One region of the Streptomyces malaysiensis subsp. malaysiensis genome, then DNA from elsewhere that is predicted to be linked to it. Evidence: riboswitches for the same ligand, from Rfam matches in the RefSeq annotation. Region 1 holds a riboswitch; each other region holds the start of a gene.
The links. Region 1 has a riboswitch for cobalamin ahead of AB0E24_RS02000 (ribonucleoside-diphosphate reductase subunit alpha). Riboswitches for the same ligand answer to the same signal wherever they lie in the genome.

Region 1 (4,151 bases):
GCTTGCCGTTGCCCGCCATGCCTCTAATGAGTGATATCGGCACTGCCGACCCGCGCCTGACCACCTGGGGAGGGGGCGATCCGATGAGCCTCGCCGCGTTCCTTCTCGCCCTCGGCACCACCTGCCGGATCACCCGCTTCATCACCAAGGACACCCTGGCGGCCGGGTTCAGAACCTGGGTCGCCGACCGCTTCGGCGACGACTCCCGGGCCTCCTACCTGGTCAACTGCGGTTGGTGCACCAGCATCTGGGTCGCCGCCGCCATCGCCGTCTACGCCTCCTTGCTGCACACCACCGCGTGGTTCCTGCTGCCGGCCACCGCCCTGACGCTCTCCTACCTCGCGGGGCTCGCCTCGCGCTGGCTGGACTGACACCGACCCGAACACGACTCGCGACCCGATGGAAAGGAATGACGGCCATGGCCTGCAACTGCGGCGGAAGAGCGCCCCAATGGACGCCTCAACCCACTGTCGTCTATGAGTTGAAGCTGCCGGACGGCACGGTCCGGCGGTACGTCACCCATCAGGAAGCCGACGCCGCCAACAAGCGCGCGGGTTCCATCGGAGTGATCACCCCCGTCACCCAGTGACGGCGGAGATCCGCGCCCGACCCAGGCAGCCCGGCTGTCGGTGGTCTGCGGCAGACTGCGCGCATGGATATCACAATCAGGCACGCGCGGGACGAGGAACTGGACGGGATCGGGGAGCTCACCGCTCAGGCGTATCTCGGGGACGGGCTGCTGGACTTCGGGGACAGCGATCCGTATCTCGCCACGCTGCGCGATGCCCGGCGCCGGGCCGCCGATTCCGAGCTGCTGGTCGCGGCGGACGCGGCGAGTGACGAGGTGCTGGGGGCCGTGGCGTTCGCCGAGTACGGCGGGGCGTACGCGGAGCTGGCCCGGCCCGGCGAGGGCGAGTTCCGGATGCTGGCCGTGCGGCCCGAGTCGCGGCGGCGCGGGGCGGCCGAGGCGCTGGTGCGCGCGTGTCTGGACCGGGCGCGCGCGCTGGGGCTGAAGCGCATAGTGATCAGCAGCCAGCGCTCGATGACCGCCGCCCACCGGCTGTACGAGCGGCTGGGGTTCGTACGGGCCCCGGAGCGGGACTGGGCGCCGCTTGCCGGGACGGACCTCACCCTCTGGGCGTTCACCGTGGAGCTGTGACGACGAGCGCCGCACAGCCCCGGCCACGGCCGCCACCCGCCCCGGGCCACCGGCCACCGCGCGCCCCAGGTCACGGGCCGCCTCGGGAACGCATTAGCACATTCATACGAAACTCCGCACCTCCCGACACTAGATATGGGGGTGCGTGCGTCGGGCGGCACAAGATGTATGCTCGTCCTCGCTGTCGCCGCAGGGGAATCCGGTGGGAATCCGGAACTGTCCCGCAACGGTGTACGTGTGCGCTTATGCGGCGTACCCGTGAGTCCGAGCACCTGCCGACGGCCTTGCGTGAACACGTCCCCCGGCCTCGTGGGTTGGGCCGATGGACGCTGCGTGGTGTGCCCGGCGTACGAGGAGTGCGGCATCGGCATGCCCGTACGCGCCCATCGCACCACCCCTCGTGGCCCCAGCCCAGCGAGGGAGAGCACCTCAGTGACCATCGCGCCCGCAGATCCGGTTTCAGAGCAGGCGGTTTCTCAGGCAGCGGTCGACGCGCCCGGGACCGCCCTGCTACGGACGCTCACCGGACTCACCGCCGACCTGCCCGCCACCGACCCCGGTAAGGTCGCGGCCGCCGCCCTGCGCGGCCGCCATCCCGGCTCGGACGAGGCGGAGTTGCGCGGGCTGGCGACCGAGGCGGCGGCCGGGCTCATCGCCGAGGAGCCGGAGTACTCCCGGCTGGCCGCGCGGCTGCTGGCGCTCACCATCACCGAGGAGGCGGCCGGGCAGGGCGCGGTCTCCTTCTCCACCTCCGTCCAGGTGGGCCACCGCGAGGGCCTGCTCGCCGACTCCACCGCGGAGTTCGCCACCGCCCACGCCGGCCGGCTGGACGCGCTGGTGGAGCGGGCCCTGGCCGACGGCGCCGACAACCGCTTCGGCTACTTCGGGCTGCGCACCCTCTACAGCCGCTATCTGCTGCGCCACCCCATCACCCGGCAGGTGATCGAGACCCCGCAGCACTTCCTGCTGCGGGTGGCCTGCGGGCTCGCCGAGGACCTCTCGGCGCGGGCGCTGGAGGACGTGGCCGAGCTGTACCGGCTGACCAGCACGCTGTCGTACCTCCCCAGCTCCCCCACGCTGTTCAACTCCGGCACCCGGCATCCGCAGATGTCGTCCTGCTATCTGCTGGACTCGCCGCTGGACGAGCTGGACTCGATCTACAACCGCTACCACCAGGTGGCGCGGCTGTCGAAGCACGCGGGCGGCATCGGCCTTTCCTACTCCCGCATCCGGGCCCGCGGTTCGCTGATCCGGGGCACCAACGGGCACTCCAACGGCATCGTGCCGTTCCTGCGCACGCTCGACTCCTCGGTGGCCGCCGTCAACCAGGGCGGCCGGCGCAAGGGCGCGGCCTGTGTCTACCTGGAGACCTGGCACGCAGACCTCGAGGAGTTCCTGGAGCTCCGGGACAACACGGGCGAGGACGCCCGCCGCACCCACAACCTCAACATCGCCCACTGGATCCCGGACGAGTTCATGCGCCGGGTCGAGGCGGACGCCGACTGGTCGCTGTTCTCCCCGGTCGACGCGCCCGATCTGGTGGACCTGTGGGGCGAGGAGTTCGACGCCGCGTACCGCAGGGCCGAGGCCGAGGGACGGGCGGTCAAGCAGGTCCCGGCCCGCCAGCTGTACGCGCGGATGATGCGCACCCTCGCACAGACCGGCAACGGCTGGATGACGTTCAAGGACGCCGCCAACCGCACCGCCAACCAGACCGCCGAGCCCGGCAGGGTCGTCCACTCCTCGAATCTGTGCACCGAGATCCTGGAGGTGACCAACGACGGCGAGACCGCCGTGTGCAACCTCGGATCGGTCAACCTCGCCGCACACCTGGGCGAGGACGGGCAGCTGGACTGGGAGCGCCTGGACGCCACCGTCCGCACCGCCGTCACCTTCCTCGACCGCGTGGTGGACATCAACTTCTACCCCACGGAGGAGGCCGGGGCCTCCAACTCCCGCTGGCGCCCGGTGGGTCTGGGCCTCATGGGGCTCCAGGACGTCTTCTTCCGGCTGCGGCTGCCGTTCGACTCGCCCGAGGCCACGGCGCTCTCCACGCGGATCTCCGAGCGCATCATGCTCGCCGCGTACGAGGCGTCCTGCGAGCTCGCCGAGCGCCACGGCCCGCACCCCGCCTGGTCCGAGACCCGCACCGCACGCGGGGTGCTGCACCCGGACCACTACACGGACGCGGTGGCCACCTGGCCGGAGCGCTGGGAGGCGCTGCGCACCCGGATGGCGAAGTCCGGGATGCGGAACTCGCTGCTGCTGGCGATCGCGCCGACCGCGACCATCGCCTCCATCGCAGGCGTCTACGAGTGCATCGAGCCGCAGGTCTCCAACCTCTTCAAGCGCGAGACGCTGAGCGGGGAGTTCCTCCAGGTCAACTCCTATCTGGTGGACGACCTGAAGAAGCTGGGCGTCTGGGACGCGAAGACCCGTGAGGCGCTGCGCGAGTCCAACGGCTCGGTCCAGGACCTCTCCTGGGTGCCCGCGGACGTACGGGAGCTGTACCGCACCGCGTGGGAGATCCCGCAGCGCGCCCTGATCGACATGGCGGCGGCCCGCACCCCGTACCTCGACCAGAGCCAGTCGCTGAACCTCTTCATGGCCTCGCCGACCATCGGCAAGCTCAGCTCGATGTACGCGTACGCCTGGAAGCGCGGCATCAAGACCACGTACTACCTGCGCTCGCGGCCGGCCACCCGGATCGCCCAGAGCGCCCGCGGCGGCGCCACCGCCGCCACCACCCCTGCTCCCCTCCCCGTACAGCAGGCTCCGGCCGAGGCCGACGCGATCGCCTGCTCCCTGGAGAACCCCGAGTCCTGCGAGGCATGCCAGTAACCATGAGTGACACCAAGAACCTGCTCGACCCGGGCTTCGAACTGACCCTGCGGCCCATGCGGTACCCGCAGTTCTACGACCGCTACCGCGACGCGATCAAGAACACCTGGACCGTGGAGGAGGTCGACCTCCACTCCGACGTCGCCGACCT
Region 2 (4,151 bases), on a different contig from region 1:
GTCCGGGTCGATCTCGGCCCAGGACAACAGGGCGTGGTGGCCGTCCACTCCGTGCACGGCGATCAGGAAGCGCAGCCGGTCCTTGCGCCGGGCCGGATCGAAGGCGGGGCCCGCGGAGACCAGGACGTCATGCAGGAACGGCCCGGTGAAACGGTGGCGCTGAATCCCGCTGGTGGCGCAGTCGAAGCTGACCCGCACCCGGTGCTGGGGCCAGGACAGCAGCTCGGACACCGTCATCCGGGCCGGGCGGCTCACATCGCCGGTGAGGGCGACCTCCGCCATCGGACCGGCGGCCGTACCGGCAGCTGCGAGGGAGTCGCTCACGGGCTACCACCTCCTGGTGGACCGTTACCCGAACACCCATCCCGCGCAAACGCACATGCCATGCCGATAGACCAAAGATCCGGCTCATACGAGGAAGTTCGAGCGATTACCCTCGCACCTGCGGTAGGGCGATGGAATCGGCGGCGGCCCGGACCCCTGAACCGCGGGCACCGGCCCCGGCCACCGTGGACGAGTGTGGCGACGCTCGTACGACATCCGATACCTCCGGCGGCACCGCGCACGCCCTGCCCACCGGCGGAGGACGGACGGCGCGTCGGCGGACGAGCCGACGGGATCGTCTTCGCCCATTGGGGGGACGTTGAGCCGCGATCCGCCCGACAAAAGGGCACCATGCATGCGAAGCCGGTCATATCCGGCCGCTCATCCTCAGCAAGGAGTTCCCATGCGTATGCGGACCGCTCTCACCGCCCTCTCCACGGTCACCCTCGCCGCCGCGTCCCTCGCCGTCGGCGCGGCCGGCGCCATGGCGGACGACACGCCCGATGTCTCCGTCACCAACTCCAGCAGCACGTCCATCCCCGGCCCCAACGTGTGCGCCAGCAATCAGTTCTCCTTCGTCACCGTCCCGGTCAATCTGGTGGGTGCGTCGGACTCCGGCGCGTGCTGACCCCCCGATGACGCGCGGCTGACCACGCGCGACCGATCACGCGCGACGGACGCGGACCGGCCCGGAGGCGCCGCCCCCACGAGCCGTACGCGGCGGTGCCCCGGCCGGACCTGCCGGGGCACCGCGTGTCCCACCTCACCTTCCGTATTCCGGACGGGACCCGCACACCGCCGGACGGCACCGTAGGCTGGCGGGTGCAGCTGGTTCGCCCCGTCCGCCAGGCGGGACGCGTCGCAAGAGGGAACCCGGTGGGAATCCGGGACTGCCCCGCAGCGGTGAGCGGGAACGACCGCCGTCACAACGCACTGGGTCCGGTGAGAGGACCTGGGAAGCGACGGCCAGTAGATGTCCTCCGAGGAGGATGTGCCCGCGAGTCCGAAGACCTGCCATCTGCCCGCGTACGGACGACTCGTGCGCGGACATCCCGGTGACCTCGAGGGCGGGTCGGCGTACACACCAGGCGGGACGACCGCGCGTTTACCGCGCGAGGTCGTGGCGTCAGGTCCGTCACCCTTCGCGTCCTCGTCCCGCCGCCGGGATCTCAGGGATTCATCTCGCGAAGGAGATCTCCGTGACCACCGAGTCCGCTGCCGCGGCAGCACGGGCCACCGTGTACGGCTACCCCCGTCAGGGGCCGAACCGGGAACTGAAGAAGGCCATCGAGGGCTACTGGAAGGGCCGTGTCACCGCCGGCGCGCTGAGGGCCACCGCCGCAGAACTGCGCCGTGCCAACTGGCTCCAACTGGCCGGGGCGGGCATCGACGAGGTCCCCACCGGGGACTTCTCGTACTACGACCATGTGCTGGACACCACCGTGATGGTCGGCGCGATCCCCGACCGCCACCGCGACGCCGTCGCCGCCGACCCGCTCGACGGGTACTTCGCGATGGCGCGGGGAACACAGGACGTCGCACCACTGGAGATGACCAAGTGGTTCGACACCAACTACCACTACCTGGTACCCGAACTGGGTCCGGACACGGTCTTCACGGCCGACTCCGCCCGGCAGGTCGCGGAACTCAGGGAGGCCCTCGCCCTGGGCCTCACGGCGCGGCCGGTCCTGGTCGGGCCCGTCACCTATCTCCTCCTCGCCAAACCCGCCCCCGGCGCCCCCGCGGACTTCGAGCCACTGACCCTCCTGGACCGGCTGCTCCCGGTGTACGCCGAGGTCCTGGCCGACCTGCGGGCGGCCGGTGCCGAATGGGTGCAGCTCGATGAGCCCGCCCTGGTCCAGGACCGCACACCGGCCGAGCTGAGCGCCACCGGCCGCGCCTACCGCGATCTCGGCGCCCTCGCCGACCGTCCGAAGCTGCTGGTCGCCTCGTACTTCGACCGTCTCGGCGAGGCCCTGCCCGTACTGGCCAAGGCCCCGGTCGAGGGGCTCGCGCTGGACTTCACGGAGGCCGCGGCCGCCCATCTGGAGGAGCTGGCCGCCGTCGGCGGCCTGCCCCGTAAGCGGCTGATCGCCGGTGTCGTCAACGGCCGCAACATCTGGGTCAACGACCTGGAGAAGTCCCTGGCCACGCTCGGCACCCTGCTGGGCCTGGCCGGCCGGGTCGATGTGGCCGCCTCCTGCTCACTGCTGCACGTCCCCCTCGACACCGCCGCCGAGCGGGACATCGAACCGCCCATTCTGCGCTGGCTGGCCTTCGCCCGGCAGAAGACCGCGGAGATCGTCACCCTCGCCAGGGGCCTGACCCGCGGCACCGGAGCGATCACCGCCGAGCTCGCTGCCAACCGGGCCGCCCTCGCCTCCCGCGCCACCTCCCCCATCACCCGCGACCCGGCCGCCCGCGCCCGCGCCGGCGCGGTCACCGACGCCGACGCCCACCGCTCCCAGCCGTACGCCGAACGCGTCGCGGCCCAGCGCGCACACCTCCGCCTCCCGCTGCTGCCGACCACCACCATCGGCTCCTTCCCGCAGACCGGCGAACTGCGCACCGCCCGCGCCGAGCTGCGCGAGGGCCGGATCGACAGGGCCGGGTACGAGGAGCGGGTCAGGGCCGAGATCCGGGAGGTGATCTCCTTCCAGGAGCGCACCGGCCTGGATGTGCTGGTACACGGCGAGGCCGAGCGCAACGACATGGTCCAGTACTTCGCCGAACAGCTCACCGGCTATCTCGCCACCCGGCACGGCTGGGTCCAGTCCTACGGCACCCGCTATGTCCGCCCGCCGATCCTGGCCGGTGACATCACACGCCCCGAGCCGATGACGGTGCGCTGGACGGCCTACGCCCAGTCCCTCACCGAGCGCCCGGTCAAGGGCATGCTCACCGGCCCCGTCACCATGCTCGCCTGGTCCTTCGTCCGCGACGACCAGCCCCTCGGCGACACCGCGCGCCAGGTCGCCCTCGCCCTGCGCGAGGAGGTGAACGACCTGGAGGCGGCCGGGACCTCGGTGATCCAGGTGGACGAACCCGCGCTGCGCGAAACCCTCCCCCTGCGGGCCGGGGACCGGCCCGCCTATCTGGCCTGGGCGACCGAAGCCTTCCGCCTCACCACCGGCGGTGTACGTCCCGGCACCCAGATCCACACCCATATGTGCTACGCCGAGTTCGGCGACATCGTCCGGGCGATCGACGACCTCGACGCCGATGTCATCAGCCTGGAGGCCGCCCGCTCCCATATGCAGGTGGCCCGCGAGCTCGCCACCCACGGCTATCCGCGCGAGGCCGGGCCCGGTGTGTACGACATCCACTCCCCGCGCGTGCCCAGCGCGCGGGAGGCGGCCGAACTGCTCCGCACCGGCTTGCGGGCCATCCCCGCCGAACGGCTGTGGGTCAACCCCGACTGCGGTCTGAAGACCCGCGGCTGGCCGGAGACGCGCTCCGCACTGCGCAACCTGGTCGCCGCGGCCCGCACCGTCCGCGGTGAGCTGCCCGCGTCCTGACGCGGACGACCGGCCGGGGCCGGAGGCGCCATGCGCTCCGGCCCCGGCCGGTCGACGCGGGCATGGACGCGGACGTCACGGGCGCGGTGCGGAGGCGCCGGTGACGCGGAGGAGGTCCAGCTTGCCCGCGTCGCTGCTTCCGGTCGCCGCCGTGTAGGTGACCATGCGCAGATCCGCGCCGGGCACGATGAGCACATCGCAGTCGAGCAGGATGTCGCCGACCTCCGGATGCCGGATCGTCTTGCGGTCGGCCGTGTGCTGCGCGGCGGCCGGCCGGGTGGCCCAGTGCCGTGCGAAGGCGTCGGACTC
Region 3 (4,151 bases), on a different contig from region 1:
GACCACGCTCTCCCTGCTCGAACCGGCCGTCGCGGCCGTCCTCGCCGTACTCGTCATCGGCGAGCGCCTCCCCGCCGCGGGCTGGGGCGGCGTCGCGCTCGTCCTCGCCTGTCTGGCCGTCCTCACCGCACCGGCGACTGTCCCCGGGCGGCGCCGACGGCGCGGAGAAAGCGTGCCGCCGCCGGAGCGCACATCCGCGGAGCACACGGCTGCCCGGCCGGACCCGGAGTGGGCACCGTAGCGGAGTGTCAACTCCCCGCGGCGGAAAACCTCTCCGCGAGGTCGCGGTGCCGGTCCGCGGCCAGCCTCGCATCGGCCGTGCCGACGGTCGATCCGACCATCCGCCCGATACGTTCGATCTCGTCGGCGAAGCGCAGGTGTTCCAGCCGAGCGTGCTCACGGCAGGCGAGGCAGGTGACGTTCTCCGGGCGCGGCGAAGTCATCGCGTACGGCGCCCGCAGCCCGCATCCGGTATCGACGAGGCTCGGCAGATCACCGGCCAGGCCGAAGGTGGACGCCATCATCTCGCGTACGGCGGCGACACCGCGGACCACCTTCGACTCGACGTGGATATGCGGATCGTCCCCGCCCATGCGACCTCCCCGACACGGCGACGCGACCGGCCGGGAGCGCTCGTGGCCGGTCGCGGAGTGCGGGACGAGTCTGCCATGGCGCGCCGGTTCAGGTCGCGGTCGCGGCCGCCGCCGCTCGGCCCGCCGTACGGCCCGAGAACAGGCAGCCGCCGAGGAAGGTGCCCTCCAGGGAGCGGTAGCCGTGCACTCCCCCGCCGCCGAAGCCCGCGACCTCACCGGCCGCGTACAGACCGGCGATCGGGGTGCCGGAGGCGTCCAGGACGCGGCCGGAGAGATCGGTCTGGAGGCCGCCGAGGGTCTTGCGGGTGAGGACGTTGAGGCGTACGGCGATCAGCGGTCCGGCGCCCGGGTCCAGGATCCGGTGCGCGGAGGCGGTGCGGCTGAGGGTGTCCCCGGGGTAGGCGAGCGCGTTGCGGATGCCCATGACCTGGACGTCCTTGGTGTACGGGTTCGCGATCTCGCGGTCGCGGGCCTCGATCTGCCGTTGCAGATCCGCCAGGTCGATCAGGCCGTCGCCGGTCAACTTGTTCATGCCCGCGACGAGTTGGGGCAGGGTGCTCGCGACGACGAAGTCCTCGCCCTTGTCGCGGAACCGCTGGATCGGCTCGGGGGTCTGCCAGATACGGGAGAGCAGCTGCAAGATGTCCTTGTTGGTCAGGTCCGGGTTCTGCTCCGAGCCCGAGAGCGCGAACTCCTTCGCCATGATCTTCTGGGTGGTGACGAACCATGAGTAGTCATAGCCGCTGGCGGTGATCGACCCGAGGGTGTGCAGCGTGTCGTAGCCGGGGATGTCGGGGGTGGCGAAGCGCTTGCCCTTCGCGTCGAACCACATCGACGAGGGTCCCGGCAGAATGCGGATGCCATGGCCCGGCCAGATCGGATCGTAGTTCCTCAGGCCCTCGGTGTAGTGCCACATACGGTCGGGGTTGACGATCCGTCCGCCCGCCTTCTCGGTGATCGCCAGCATCCGGCCGTCCACATACGCCGGAACGCCGGTGACCATGAACTTCGGCGGTTTGCCCAGCCGTTCGGGCCAGTTCCGGCGTACGAGATCGTGGTTGGCGCCGATACCGCCCGAGGTGACGATCACCACGGGGGCGTTGAGCTCGAAGTGGCCCACCACGGTACGCGAGGTGGGCTTGCCGCGGGCGGCGTCACTCGGCTCCAGGATCGAGCCGCTCACCCCGGTGACGTTGCCGCCGGTGACGGCCAGATCATCCACCCGGTGACGGAACTTGAAGGTCACCAGGCCGTCCTTGGCGGCGGCCCGCACCTTCTTCTCGAACGGCTCGACCACGGCCGGACCGGTCCCCCAGGTGACATGGAAGCGCGGCACCGAGTTGCCGTGCCCGTCCGCGAGGCCGCCGCCGCGCTCGGCCCAGCCGACGATCGGGAACCACTGCACACCGAGCCGGTGCAGCCAGGACCGCTTCTCCCCGGCGGCGAAATCCACATACGCCTCGGCCCATTTGTGCGCCCAGTAGTCCTGGCCGCCGGGATCGGTGACGCCGCGGTCGAAACCGGCCGTGCCGAGCCAGTCCTGCCAGGCCAGTTCGGGGGAGTCCTTGATGCCCATCAGCCGCTGTTCCTCGGAGTCGACGAAGAACAGGCCGCCGAAGGACCAGAACGCCTGGCCACCGAGGTTGCTCTCGGGTTCCTGGTCGAGGAGGAGCACCTTGCGTCCCGCGGCCGTCAGTTCCGCCGTGGCCACCAGCCCGGCGAGCCCGCCGCCGACCACGATGGCGTCCGCGTCCGAGGACGCCCCGGAGGCGGCGAAAGCCGGCACCGTGGCCTGGGCGAGCGCGGCGCCGGCGAGCACACCGCCCGCGGCCGTCAGGGCACGGCGGCGGCTGATCCCGGCGGGCGAGGCGCAATCCTCTGTGGGGTTCTCCATGGGCTGCCTTCCGGAAAGGGGGTTCGGAGGGTGCGGGAGATACGAGGGAGTTGCCGCGGCGGTAACGTGTTACCGACGGTAGCCCACGGGATGCGGGGCCGCCAGAGCCCCGCATCCGATGACCAACTCTCTTTTGCCGCAAGGGACTTCGTAACGCCAGCGGCCCTTCCCACCCGCGGATGCGGGCAGTGGCCTGTTCGGGATCCGCTCGCCGATCACAGCGGCGGCACCGCGCCGGATTCACACCGGCTTCCTCGTTCCGCCGTCGCCCATGTCGCCCTTGTCGCCCGGCATCATCACATCCCGGGCACCGCCAATCCGCGCGGCCCCGCTCCGGGGAGGGCCGCGGGGAAGGTCTCGGTCAGCCCCGGCGGGCGGGTGCCCCCGCGAGGATCTCGCCCAGGCCCTGGCGGGTGGCCGCCAGCACCACGCGGTCCTGGGGCCGCAGGACATAGCCGGGGTGCAGGTCCCAGACCAGGGCGGGCTCCTGATGGGTGACACCGTCGTAAGGAGGCGCCGCCCCGAGGTCGCGTTGCCGGTCCCCGGGCTCCGCCGTGTCCAGTGCGATCACCCGCCAGGCGCCCGGTACGAACGCCTCGGCGACGGTACGCCCCTCCAGTTGCGGATGCCCGGCGACATTCAGCGCGGCGAACAGCAGCACCCTGCGCTCGACCGGTATGGCGCCGAGGATCTGGCGTCCCATCATCGCCCCGGCGAACGCCGGCGCCGCCAGACTGGAGACGCTGCGGCTGCGGGTCAGCGCCCGGGGGTGGGCGGCGCGCAGGGTGCGGTAGACGACGGTGGCGAAGTGGTCGTCGTACAGGCGCAGCGCCACCCGCAGCCGGGGTTTGACCGAGCGGGCGTAGAGCGTCGCCTCCAGATTGGTGGTGTCGACGCTGGTCAGGGCGAGCAGGGCGCGTGCCCGCTGGATCTTGGCGGCCTCCAGGACGCCCTCCTGGGTGACATCGCCGAGGACCGTCGGCACCCCCAGCCTGCGGGCCAGCGGGATGCCGCGCGCCCCCGGATCCTCTTCCACGCACACCACGGGAATGTCCATCTCCCGGAGTCTGGCCAGCACCCGGGTGCCGACCTTGCCGAGTCCGAGCAGGACGACATGGCCGGAGAGGCCGCGCGGCGGGCGGCGCAGCGCGGACGCGGTGCGGAAGGTGCCCAGCGCTTCGAGCGCGGCCGCCACCAGGACCGGCAGCAGAAGCAGTCCGGTCAGCCCGGACAGCAGTTGGAGGACCTTGCGCCCGGTCGGCTCGTCGAGCGCCGGATCGTCGATCGCCAGCACGTCCAGCACCGTGAGGTAGGCCGCGCGGAGCAGACCCGCTCCGGTGAGCTGCCAGGCGGCGATGGTGAGGACGAGCACGGCGATGGCCATTCCCGCGACGGACCAGCGAAGCCGACGGGAGAACAGCGAGGCCAGTGGCAGTCTGCGGCTGCCGAGCCGCCGTGGCGGCAGCGGTGGGCCGGTGGCGGATACGGCCTCGAGCACCACCGTGTCACGCCCGGTGGCGGCGGCGACCTCCTCGTCTCCGGGCAGCAGCCTGGGCCCTTCGTCCCCGCTGCTGTCGGAGCCCTCGCTGCCACCGGGGTCGCTGGTGGTGGACGAGAGCAGGGCGAGGGTGCACAGCCCCGGACGGGCGACCTCACGCGAGCCG
Region 4 (4,151 bases), on a different contig from region 1:
GCCGGCCAGACCGGCGGCGTCGACCGCCTCCAGGGCCGCGCCGATGAGCCGGGCGTCCTCGGCGGTGTCGCCGTCGAGCAGGCGTTTGTGCGGGGTACGGCCCATCGCGACGACCTCGCGAACGGTCAGGTCGATGCCGGCGCCGGACTCCTGGACCACGGCGGCCAGAGTGCGGGCCAGCCGCCGTACCGGCAGCGACCAGGCGTCCGCCCCGTCCACGCGTACGCACCCCGTGTCGGGGCGCAGCACGCGGTAGACCGCGCGCAGCAGACTCGACTTACCGCTTCCGTTGGGGCCGACGAGGCCGATGACCTCCCCGGGCCGGGCGGTCAGGGAGACGTCCCGTACGAGGTGGTGTGCGCCGGCGGTGAGCGTCAACCCCTCGACGGCGAGTTCGGTCGCGCTCATCCCACTCCTCGATCGGCGTCGCGCCGGGCGTCCCGGCGCATCAGCCACAGAAAGAACGGCCCTCCGCACAGGGCCGTCAGGACCCCGACGGGGATCTCCATCGGGGCGGCGACCGTGCGCGCGGCGACGTCGGCCCAGATGAGGAACACCGCTCCGGCCAGTGCGGCGGTCGGCAGTACGCGGCGGTGGTCGCCGCCCACGAACAGCCGCACGATATGAGGGAGGATCAGGCCGACGAAGCCGATCGGCCCGGCCGCCGCCACCAGGACCCCGGTGACCAGGGACAGCAGGACGAACATCCGGGCACGGAACCGGGCCACGTCCAACCCCATCGTGGTGGCGGCCTCCTCGCCCGCCAGAAGCAGGTTGAGCGAGCGGGCCTGGACCACCAGGACGACGGTGCCGAGCAGCAGGGCCGCGCCCGGCAGCCACAGCGTGCCCCACTGGACGCCACCGAGGCCACCGAGCGTCCAGGCGAGAACCGCCCGCGCCTCGTTGCCCCGGCCGGTGGTCAGGAGCAGCAGATCCATCACCGCGGTGAGCACCGACGCCACCGCCACCCCCGACAGCACCAGCCGGGCCGAGGTGATACGGCCGCCGGCCCGGGCCGTGGTGTACACGAGCAGCAGCGTGAGCAGCGCACCGGCGAACGCGGCGGCCGACAGCGACACCGGCCCGAACAGGCTCACCCCGAAGACGATCACGACGACGGCACCGAGCGAGGCCCCGGAGGACACCCCCAGCAGATACGGCTCCGCGAGCGGATTGCGCACCAGCGCCTGCATGGCGGCACCCACCACCGCGAGCCCGGCACCCGTCACGGCCCCGAGCGCCACCCGCGGAGCCCGTACCTTCAGCACGATCGTCTCGTGCGCCCGCGACGGAACCGGCGCCGACCAGTCGGCGCCCAGCGCGTGCGTCACGATGCGCCACACCTCACCGGGCGGCACATGGACCGAACCGATGGCCATGCCCGCCGTGGCGGAGACCAGGAGCAGGATGCCGAGCGCCGCCAGGACCATGGCGAAGGACACCCGGTGAGCCCCGCCCTCACCGCTCTTGCGTCCGGGGCCGGTATCCGCCGCCGGAGCGTTCCGTACGGTGTCCGTCACCGGAACTTCTCGGGGTGCAGTGCGCGCGCCAGATCCGAGGCCGCGTAGGGCGGACGGACGCCGATGACCGTCGCGGTCAGCGGAAGCACGACGAACCGTTTGTTCTTCACGGCGGGGACGTCGGCGAGTGCGGGCCGCGAGAGCAGGAACCGCTTCTTCCGCTCGACGCTCCCGGCACCCCCGTAGTCGTAGATCGCGATGACCTCGGGTTTGCGGGCGACGACCTGCTCCCACGACGCGTCACCGAAGACCTCGTCGAGGTCGTCGAACACGTTCCGGCCGCCGGCCAGCCGGATGATCTCGGTGCCCAGACCCTTGCCGCCCGCGGTGAACGCCGCCTTGTCCCCGCTGTCGTACACGAACACCGGCACGGCCCGTGCGCCCCGCACCGCCCGGGTGGTCCGCTCGACCCGCCGCTGGAGGTCGGCGACCACCTTGTCGGCGCGCTCCCGCACTCCGAAGATCGCGCCGATGGCACGGATCTCGTCGTAGGTGTCCTTCATCGACACGCGCTTCTCGCCGCAGTACTCGCGGTTGAGGTACGTGTTGATGCCCGCGTCCGCGAACGCCTTGCGGGAACGGCCCTCGTTCCCGGCGAACGCGCTGCCGTAGCCGCCGTAGACGAAGTCCGGATCGGCGTTGAGGACGGTCTCGAAGGACGGTTCCCTCTTCGCCAGTTCGGGAATGGCCGCGAAGTCCTTCCGGTACCGCGGCAGAACGGCCGAGTCGAGGAAGGCGGTGCCCACCATACGGTCCTTCAGACCGAGGGCCAGCATGAGCTCGGCGGGGTGCTGATGGATGGTGACCGCCCGCTCGGGCGGCTTCTCGTACGTGGTGCGGGTCCCGCAGTTGTCGATGGTGACCGGGAAGCCCTTGAGCGACGACGCCGCGCTCGCCGGCTTGTCCGCCGGGCCCTCGCCTCCGGCACAGCCGGTCAGCAGGGTCGTGGACAAGGCGACGGCGGCGGCGACGCGCAGGGCGCGACGGCGGGGAAACGCCGGGGGAGAGAAAACAGGACGGGACATGCCGTCGTACACGTAGAGCCTCCTGGGGAGTCCGCGCTCCTCGGAACGGGCCCGCGACAGACCAGTGTCCTGACTCCCGGATCGACGCTCCCCCGGCCTTCCCACGCGGTGCGCAGTGGCATGTCGAAGGGTTGCACTCCCCGGTCACAGTGGCGGGACCGTGCCGGAATCGCACCGGCTTCCTGTCTCCCGTCGCGGTGATGACCGGCTGATCTTACGTAGGGGTGGCCGAGGGGCGAAAGGGCGCCCGGCCGGAACCGTGCGTACGGGGCAGGGGCTCCCGGCGCTCAGCGATGCTGTGTCCATTGTGGAGCGATCTTGTGAGACTCGGACGCGTCGCTGAACCTCACCCGTCCCCGGCTCGTCATCCAGAGCCGGAGCACCGGGACATCTTCGCGATGGAGCGAAGTCCCCGTGTGCGGAAACGCACCGCGAACGAATGGACGAGCACGCCATGGGGCGACACCGACGAATATCCCAGCTTCCCCGTACCACCCTGGCGTCAAGAGCGGCGCTGGCCGCGGGGGTACTCGTGCCGACGGTCGTCTCGGTGGGGTCGGCTCACGCGGCCACCCCGCAGGCGGCGATCTGCGCCTCGGACAAGCCGGAACTCGCCGAGAAGCTCTCCGAGGACATCAACTCCGCACTGGACGGCGCCTCCGCCACGACGGCGATCAGCCTCCACGACCGCACCACGAACACCACCTGCGCTCTCGACGCGGACCGGAAGTTCGACTCCGCGAGCACGGTCAAGGTGACCGTGCTCGCCACGCTGCTGTGGGACGCGCAGAAGGACGATCGCGCCCTGACGCAGGAGGAGAAGGACCGTGCCACCGCCATGATCACGAAGTCCGACAACGATGCCACCACCGCGCTGTGGAACCAACTCGGGGCGGCCAAGGTCAACGCGTTTCTGCTGGCCGCGGGGATGACCAACACCGTCCTCGACAGCGAGGGGCACTGGGGGCTCACCCAGATCACCGCGAACGATGAGGAGAAGCTCCTCCAACTGGTGACCCACGCGAACCCGGTGCTCGGTGAGGACTCCCGCGCCTACATCCTGAAGCTGACCGGCGAGGTCATCCCCTCGCAGCGCTGGGGGACCCCGGCCGGTGCGCCGGGCGACGCACAGGTGCATGTGAAGAACGGCTGGCTGGAGCGGGCCACGAACGGCTGGCGTGTGCACAGCCTCGGCGCTTTCACCGGCGGTGACCACGACTACACGATCACGGTGCTCACGCAGGACAACGCCACGATGGACGACGGCATCGCCAACATCGAGGGCATCGCCCGCGCGGTCCACGAGAACCTCAACGCACCCGCGGCCGGCGCCCGGCCCTAGGCGTCTCCGCTTCGCGTCAGGCCGCCGGCCGGCGGTGCCCCCTGTGGGCGGCCGCCCGGCCGCTGTCGCCGGTGCGTGTCCGGGCCACGAGGAGCGCGATGTCGTCCTCCGGGGGCGCGTCCGTGGTCATCCTCGAGATGACACGGGCACACAGGTCATCGAGGCTCGCCGGGGGACGTTCCAGCGCGGTGAGCAGCCGCTCCAGTCCGGCATCGATGTCGCCGTGCCGGGACTCCACCAGCCCGTCGGTGAAGAAGGCGAGCA

Region 2: it holds a riboswitch for cobalamin, as region 1 does, so the genes downstream of both, metE (5-methyltetrahydropteroyltriglutamate--homocysteine S-methyltransferase) here and AB0E24_RS02000 (ribonucleoside-diphosphate reductase subunit alpha) in region 1, are expected to answer to the same signal.
Region 3: it holds a riboswitch for cobalamin, as region 1 does, so the genes downstream of both, AB0E24_RS43270 (FAD-binding dehydrogenase) here and AB0E24_RS02000 (ribonucleoside-diphosphate reductase subunit alpha) in region 1, are expected to answer to the same signal.
Region 4: it holds a riboswitch for cobalamin, as region 1 does, so the genes downstream of both, AB0E24_RS40460 (ABC transporter substrate-binding protein) here and AB0E24_RS02000 (ribonucleoside-diphosphate reductase subunit alpha) in region 1, are expected to answer to the same signal.

What each region holds. Positions count from the first base shown of each region.
Region 1 is NZ_JBEZNG010000001.1:451,288-455,438, forward strand. It holds gene AB0E24_RS01985 (DUF1360 domain-containing protein) at 27-371, shown strand; gene AB0E24_RS01990 (DUF7196 family protein) at 419-589, shown strand; gene AB0E24_RS01995 (GNAT family N-acetyltransferase) at 653-1,159, shown strand; cobalamin riboswitch at 1,294-1,453, shown strand; gene AB0E24_RS02000 (ribonucleoside-diphosphate reductase subunit alpha) at 1,592-4,000, shown strand; gene AB0E24_RS02005 (ribonucleotide-diphosphate reductase subunit beta) at 3,991-4,151, shown strand, end outside.
Region 2 is NZ_JBEZNG010000013.1:114,803-118,953, forward strand. It holds gene AB0E24_RS25185 (molybdopterin-dependent oxidoreductase) at 1-324, opposite strand, end outside; gene AB0E24_RS25190 (hypothetical protein) at 728-952, shown strand; cobalamin riboswitch at 1,137-1,357, shown strand; gene metE (5-methyltetrahydropteroyltriglutamate--homocysteine S-methyltransferase) at 1,524-3,842, shown strand; gene AB0E24_RS25200 (helix-turn-helix transcriptional regulator) at 3,918-4,151, opposite strand, start outside.
Region 3 is NZ_JBEZNG010000045.1:21,062-25,212, reverse strand. It holds gene AB0E24_RS43280 (DMT family transporter) at 1-241, shown strand, start outside; gene AB0E24_RS43275 (hypothetical protein) at 249-593, opposite strand; gene AB0E24_RS43270 (FAD-binding dehydrogenase) at 682-2,487, opposite strand; cobalamin riboswitch at 2,617-2,740, opposite strand; gene AB0E24_RS43265 (NAD-binding protein) at 2,849-4,151, opposite strand, start outside.
Region 4 is NZ_JBEZNG010000035.1:644-4,794, forward strand. It holds gene AB0E24_RS40450 (ABC transporter ATP-binding protein) at 1-408, opposite strand, end outside; gene AB0E24_RS40455 (FecCD family ABC transporter permease) at 405-1,520, opposite strand; gene AB0E24_RS40460 (ABC transporter substrate-binding protein) at 1,517-2,557, opposite strand; cobalamin riboswitch at 2,588-2,777, opposite strand; gene AB0E24_RS40465 (serine hydrolase) at 3,000-3,887, shown strand; gene AB0E24_RS40470 (SpoIIE family protein phosphatase) at 3,904-4,151, opposite strand, start outside.